Regions from separate parts of the Pseudomonas sp. 01L34 genome, predicted to be linked through region 2. Evidence: predicted binding sites of a transcription regulator. Region 2 holds the regulator's gene; the other holds the start of a gene.
The links. The regulator sigma-54, encoded in region 2, starts transcription at its own class of promoters, with help from an activator protein. The targets are predictions, from matches to a motif close to ANTGGCATNNANNTTGCTNT.
Positions count from the first base shown of each region.

Region 1: the regulator sigma-54 is predicted to act here: its motif matches at 1,366-1,385, upstream of nirB (nitrite reductase large subunit NirB).

Region 1 covers NZ_JBFTSX010000001.1:868,897-872,310, reverse strand. The annotation lists gene AC1DQM_RS03855 (copper chaperone PCu(A)C) at 1-118, opposite strand, end outside; gene AC1DQM_RS03850 (SCO family protein) at 118-723, opposite strand; gene nirB (nitrite reductase large subunit NirB) at 1,594-3,414, shown strand, end outside.
Region 2 covers NZ_JBFTSX010000005.1:24,745-28,158, reverse strand. The annotation lists gene lptB (LPS export ABC transporter ATP-binding protein) at 1-648, shown strand, start outside; gene AC1DQM_RS15595 (RNA polymerase factor sigma-54) at 833-2,326, shown strand; gene hpf (ribosome hibernation-promoting factor, HPF/YfiA family) at 2,401-2,709, shown strand; gene ptsN (PTS IIA-like nitrogen regulatory protein PtsN) at 2,722-3,186, shown strand; gene rapZ (RNase adapter RapZ) at 3,189-3,414, shown strand, end outside.

The sequences.
Region 1 (3,414 bases), on a different contig from region 2:
AGGCGTCGCTCACCTGGGTTTGAGCGGACACCTGCCAGGCCATGCCAATCAGGGAAAGACCCAGGACCAGTTGTTTGATACCCAGCTGTTTAATACGTGGTGCGCAAATCGAAGTCATCAGCAGACCTCCATGACGGTGAGCAGGTCTTCTGCACACTCTTTAGCGGTAAGGGACGCGGACAGCCCCAGGCGCAAATTGCCTCGGGAGTCGAAAACGAAGCTGGTCGCGGTGTGGGAGAGGGTATAGGTCGAACCGCTCGGGATCTTTTCATAGAACACACCGAACTCCTTGGCGGTGGCGGCGGTTTCTTCCAGCGTACCGTACAGTGCCTCGAAACTGGGATCGAAGGCCTTGACGTAGGCGTCGAGCATTTGCGGCGTATCGCGCTCGGGGTCCAGGGTGATGAAGATCACTTGCAGGCGTTCGCCATCGCGGCCCATCAGTTTTTTCGCTTGTGCCGCACGGGCCAGCGTCGTCGGGCAGACCGCCGGACATTGGGTGAAACCGAAAAAAACCATCGGCATCAGGCCCCGATAGCTGGTCAGCATCCGGGATTCGCCCTGGGCGTCCTTGAGCTTGAAGGTACGCCCCATGATCTTGTCACTGAGGTCCTTGCCGTACTTGAACGACAGCTTGCTGCTGTCATCGCAGCCAGCGAGCAGGCCGAGGCTCAGCAGGCTCATGCCGCGCAGGACCGAGCGACGGGTATACAACGTACTCATGAACAAAAGCATCCTGTGTAGCGACCGGGAATCTACAGTGGCTGATCAATCAGACGAAAAAAAGCGCATGGATGTTAACAAACTGTTGCCCTGTAACGCTTAATCGATGGCTTGGCGGCATGCGCCAAAAGGTCGCGGCCTCGATATATCTGAAAATACAAATACGCGATGCTGCTGAAGGCAACGCTTGCCCGGGCCGGTAAGTTGAGCAGCGACGAGCTCGCTGTAGCAGCTGTCGAGCCTGCGAGGCTGCGTTCGGCTGCGCAGCAGCCGTAAGTCCGGCTGACGCGGTCTGCCTGACACACCGCAATTACTGATTTGACGACTGCTGCGCAGCCGAACGCAGCCTCGCAGGCTCGGCAGCTGCTACAGATCGGCATTGACGCTTGCCCGAATGGCACCGGGAAATGCCCGGCAGGGTGTAGCGCATGCACTTTTAAAGAGCCATGCCTGACAACATGCACCAGTGCGAAGCGGTTCCTGAGCTGTTCCTTCCTTCAGCCCCAACGTCCGCCCACCCGCTCGTGGGATCCTGCAAAGGTGACTCGTGCCTGATAAAACCCACTGGGTCGGGGTTTTTTATCAAATTCTCCCATCGTTCAGAGGTCGGTTTTCCAGAACTGAGGAAGTCATGCGCTGCAGACTGGCACAAAGGCTGCATTCTCCCTTCAGCCTCATCTGAAAAAGAGGGGCAGCCCACTCGATCAACGAAGATCGACCGGCCGGGCAGGTCGTGGGCAACATCGGTGGATCAGGCGAAGGCGCCAGGTCGAACACCGCGAAGAACAGGCAAAGACGCCTGAAACCGAGAGGTTTCAGGCGTTTTTTTTTGCTTTTTTATCCGTGATTGGCTTTGGCTGGGTGCTTACTATGAATTCCAATGTTGCCGCATTGAACAAACTGCAAACGCTGATCGTGATCGGCAATGGCATGGTCGGACATCATTGTGTCGAGCAGCTCATCGAGCGCGGCGCCCTCGACCATTACCGCCTGCATGTCTTCAGCGAAGAGCCGATGCGTGCCTACGATCGTGTGCATCTGTCCGAGTATTTCGGCGGTCGCGATGCCGAATCGCTGGCCCTGGGCGAAGCCTCCCTGTATCAAACGCCGGGCGTCACCCTGCATTTGGGTGTGCCGGTGCTGGAAATCGACCGCGCCCGGCGCCAGGTGATTACCGCGCAAGGTTGCGTCGCCTACGACAAACTGGTTCTGGCCACCGGCTCTTATCCTTTCGTGCCACCTATTGAAGGTGCCGAAGGCGACTCGCGCCTGGTGTATCGCACTCTTGAAGACCTCGACGCGATTCGTGCTGCTGCGGCCAATGCCCGGCGTGGCGTGGTGGTCGGCGGTGGCCTGCTCGGTCTGGAGGCCGCCAACGCCCTGAAAAGCCTGGGCCTGGAAGCCCATGTGGTGGAATTCGCCCCGCGCCTGATGCCGGTGCAGCTGGACGAGCAGGGCGGTCTGGCGCTGAAGGCGCAAATCGAGCGGCTCGGTGTGGGTGTGCACCTGTCCCGTGGCACGCAGTCGATCAGTGCCGGCGAGCAGTACCGCTACCGGATGAATTTTGCCAACGACGAATTTCTTGAAGCCGACCTGATCGTGTTCTCCGCCGGCATCCGTGCGCAAGATGCATTGGCCCGCCAATGCGCGCTGGACATTGGTCCTCGCGGCGGCGTGGTGATCGACGACCAGTGCCTGACCAGCGACCCGAACATCTACGCCATCGGCGAGTGTGCCGCCTGGAATGGCAGCCTCTTCGGCCTGGTCGCCCCCGGTTATCAGATGGCCCGTGGCGTGGCGTCGCTGCTGTGCAATCAAGTCGCCGAGCCGTTCCAGGGCGCCGACATGTCGACCAAGCTCAAACTGCTCGGTGTTGACGTCGGCTCCATCGGCGATGCCCATGCGCAGACGCCGGGTGCGCGCAGTTATCAGTTCATCGATGAAGCGACGGCCAGTTACCGCCGGCTGGTGGTGGATGCCGACAGCAAGCGTGTACTTGGCGCAGTGTTGGTCGGCGACAACAGCTATTACGACACCTTGCTGCAATACATGCAGAACGGCATTGCCTTGCCGTCGGAACCGGCCAGCCTGATTCTACCTTCGTCCGCCGGTGCGCCAACCCTGGGCCCGGGCGCGTTGCCCGAGTCGGCAACGGTGTGCTCGTGCCATAACGTCACCAAGGGCTCGATCTGCTCGGCCATCGATGGCGGCTGCACCGACCTGGGCCTGCTCAAGTCGCAGACCAAGGCGTGCACCGGTTGCGGCGGTTGCGCTGGGCTGCTCAAGCAAGTCTTCGAGCATGAACTGATTGCCCGTGGCGTCAGCGTCGACAAGAGCCTGTGCGAACACTTCGCCTACACCCGCCAAGAGCTTTATGCGCTGGTGCGGGTAGAAGGGGTGATCACTTTCGAAGAACTGCTGGCCAAGCACGGCCGTGGACACACCGGTTGCGACGTGTGCAAACCGGCAGTGGGCTCGATCCTCGCCTCGTGCTGGAACCAGCCGATCATGGACGCCTCGCTGGTGCCGTTGCAGGACACCAACGATACCTTCATGGCCAACATGCAGAAGAACGGCACCTATTCGGTCGTGCCGCGCATTGCTGGCGGTGAGATCACTGCCGACAAACTGATCGCGATCGGCGTGGTGGCGAAGAAATACGACCTCTACACCAAGATCACCGGCGGCCAG
Region 2 (3,414 bases):
GACAGCGGCCAGATCGTCGGCCTGCTTGGCCCCAACGGCGCCGGCAAAACCACCTGTTTTTACATGATCGTGGGTCTGGTACAGGCCGATCAGGGTCGCGTACTGATCGATGACCTGGACGTCAGCCACCAGCCGATGCACGGTCGCGCGAAGGCCGGTATCGGCTATCTTCCGCAAGAAGCGTCGATCTTCCGCAAGCTGTCGGTGACCGACAATATCATGGCCATCCTCGAGACCCGCAAGGAGCTCGACAAGGCCGGTCGCCGCAAAGAGCTGGAAAGCCTGCTGCAGGAATTTCACATCCACCACATTCGTGACAGCCTTGGCATGAGCCTGTCCGGTGGTGAACGCCGTCGGGTGGAAATCGCCCGGGCACTGGCCACCAACCCGAAATTCATCCTCCTCGACGAACCCTTCGCCGGCGTGGACCCGATCTCGGTGGGCGACATCAAGCAGATCATCCACCACCTCAAGGCCAAAGGCATTGGCGTGCTGATCACTGACCACAACGTCCGTGAAACCCTGGACATCTGCGAAACCGCCTACATCGTCAACGATGGCCAGCTGATCGCTGAAGGCGACTCCGCCACCATCCTGGCCAACGAACTGGTCAAGGAAGTGTATCTGGGCCATGAGTTCCGCCTGTAAGCGCTGAGGTGCCTGGCCAGTCGCCTTGGTGCTCATATCAATAAAAAATCAATAGTTTTTTATTGTTACAGCGCTCTAGGCAAACACTTCAGTTTCAGGCATATAATTTGCTTATGTTTGGCGCTTCGGCGCCCTGTAGTGGATGGCGCATGTGCGCCGGCGAATAAGGTGTTAAGCCCCTGCCATGAAACCATCGCTAGTCTTGAGAATGGGCCAGCAGCTGACGATGACACCGCAGCTGCAACAGGCCATCCGCCTGCTCCAATTGTCGACCCTGGACCTGCAACAGGAAATCCAGGAGGCCCTGGAGTCCAATCCGATGCTCGAACGCCAGGAAGAAGGCGACGACTTCGATAACGCAGACCCCTTGGCCGACAAAGCCGAACAGCAACCCAACACCGACATTCAGGAACCCTCCTACCAGGAAACCGCCCCGACGGTGGATAACCTTGAGGAAGGCGACTGGAACGAGCGCATTCCCAACGAATTGCCTGTCGATACCGCCTGGGAAGACGTCTACCAGACCAGCGCCAGCAGCCTGCCGAGCAACGATGACGACGAGTGGGATTTCACCACCCGTACTTCGGCCGGTGAAAGCCTGCAAAGCCATTTGCTCTGGCAACTGAACCTGGCACCGATGTCCGACACCGATCGCCTGATCGCCGTGACCCTGATCGACTGCATCAACAATCAGGGCTATCTGGACGAAACCCTCGAGGAAATCCTCGAGGCCTTCGATCCGGAACTGGACATCGAACTGGACGAAATCGAAGCCGTCCTGCACCGCATCCAGCAATTCGAGCCCGCCGGTATCGGCGCCCGCAACCTCGGTGAATGCCTGCTGCTGCAACTGCGCCAACTGCCCGCCAAGACCCCTTGGCTGACCGAGGCCAAGCGCCTGGTCACCGATTACATCGACCTGCTCGGCAGCCGCGACTACAGCCAGCTGATGCGCCGCATGAAGCTCAAGGAAGATGAACTGCGCCAGGTGATCGAACTGGTCCAGAGCCTCAACCCGCGCCCGGGGTCGCAAATCGAGTCCACCGAAGCCGAATACGTCGTTCCCGACGTGATCGTGCGCAAGGACAACGAGCGCTGGCTGGTGGAACTGAACCAGGAGTCGGTGCCGCGCCTGCGGGTCAACGCCCAATATGCCGGCTTCGTACGCCGCGCCGATACCAGCGCTGACAACACCTTCATGCGTAATCAGTTGCAGGAGGCTCGCTGGTTCATCAAGAGCCTGCAAAGCCGCAACGAAACCCTGATGAAAGTGGCCACCCAGATCGTCGAGCATCAACGCGGCTTCCTGGAGTACGGCGACGAGGCCATGAAACCGCTGGTGCTGCATGACATCGCTGAAGCGGTGGGCATGCACGAATCGACGATTTCACGGGTGACCACGCAAAAATTCATGCATACCCCACGGGGCATCTATGAACTGAAATACTTTTTTTCCAGCCACGTCAGCACCTCCGAAGGCGGTGAATGCTCGTCTACGGCGATCCGCGCGATCATCAAAAAACTGGTTGCCGCGGAAAATCAGAAAAAGCCGTTGAGTGACAGCAAGATCGCTGGTTTACTGGAGGCACAAGGCATTCAGGTGGCTCGCCGCACCGTCGCCAAGTACCGCGAATCCCTGGGAATCGCGCCTTCGAGCGAACGCAAGCGGTTGATGTAGAGCCACGCCACAGCGTTCCAGTGGTAGATCATCGGATCTACCGCTTTATGCACTGGCAACGAAGGAGAAGCTGTATGCAAGTCAACATCAGTGGACACCAACTGGAAGTGACCGAACCTCTTCGCACCTACATCGGCGAAAAACTCGAACGATTAGAGAGGCATTTCGACAAGATCACCAACGTGCAGGTCACGATGACGGTCGAGAAGCTCAAGCAGAAAATCGAAGCCACGCTGCATATTCCCGGCAATGAGGTGGTCGCTAACGCGGAACATACCGATATGTACGCAGCGATCGACGCACTGACCGACAAGCTGGATAAACAACTCAAAAAGCATAAGGAAAAGACCCAGAGCCTCCTCCAGGGCGCGACCGGTCGTTAACACTCCCAACCCATGATCCGACTTGAAAGCATCCTGACCCCCGGCCGTTCCCTGGTGAACGTGCCGGGCGGCAGTAAAAAGAAAGCCCTCGAGCAAATTGCCAACCTCATCCATCGCGAAGTGCCGGATCTGGCCATGCAGGATGTCTTCGAGAGTCTGGTCGCCCGTGAAAAACTCGGTTCCACCGGCTTTGGCAACGGTATCGCCATCCCCCACTGCCGTCTCAAGGGCTGCGGATCGCCCATCAGTGCCTTGATGCACCTGGATGCACCCATCGATTTCGACGCCATCGACGGCGCTCCGGTTGACCTGCTGTTTGTACTGCTGGTCCCCGAAGCCGCCACCGATGCGCACCTGGAGTTGCTGCGCCAGATCGCCAGCATGCTTGATCGCAAGGAAGTGCGTGAAAAACTGCGCAGCGCCCCGAGCAACGAAGCCTTGTATCAGGTTGTCCTGGACGAGCAAAACGGTCACTAATCATGCGCCTGATCATCGTCAGCGGCCGCTCCGGCTCAGGTAAAAGCACTGCCCTTGATGTTCTCGAGGACAACGGCTACTACTGCATCGACAACCTGCCGGCCGGTCTGTTGCCGGAACTGGCCGAACGCGCACTGATTCACACCGAACTGGCACAACCGCTGGTGGCCGTGTCCATCGATGCACGCAACTTGCCGAGCCACCTGTCACGGTTTCCCGAATTGCTGG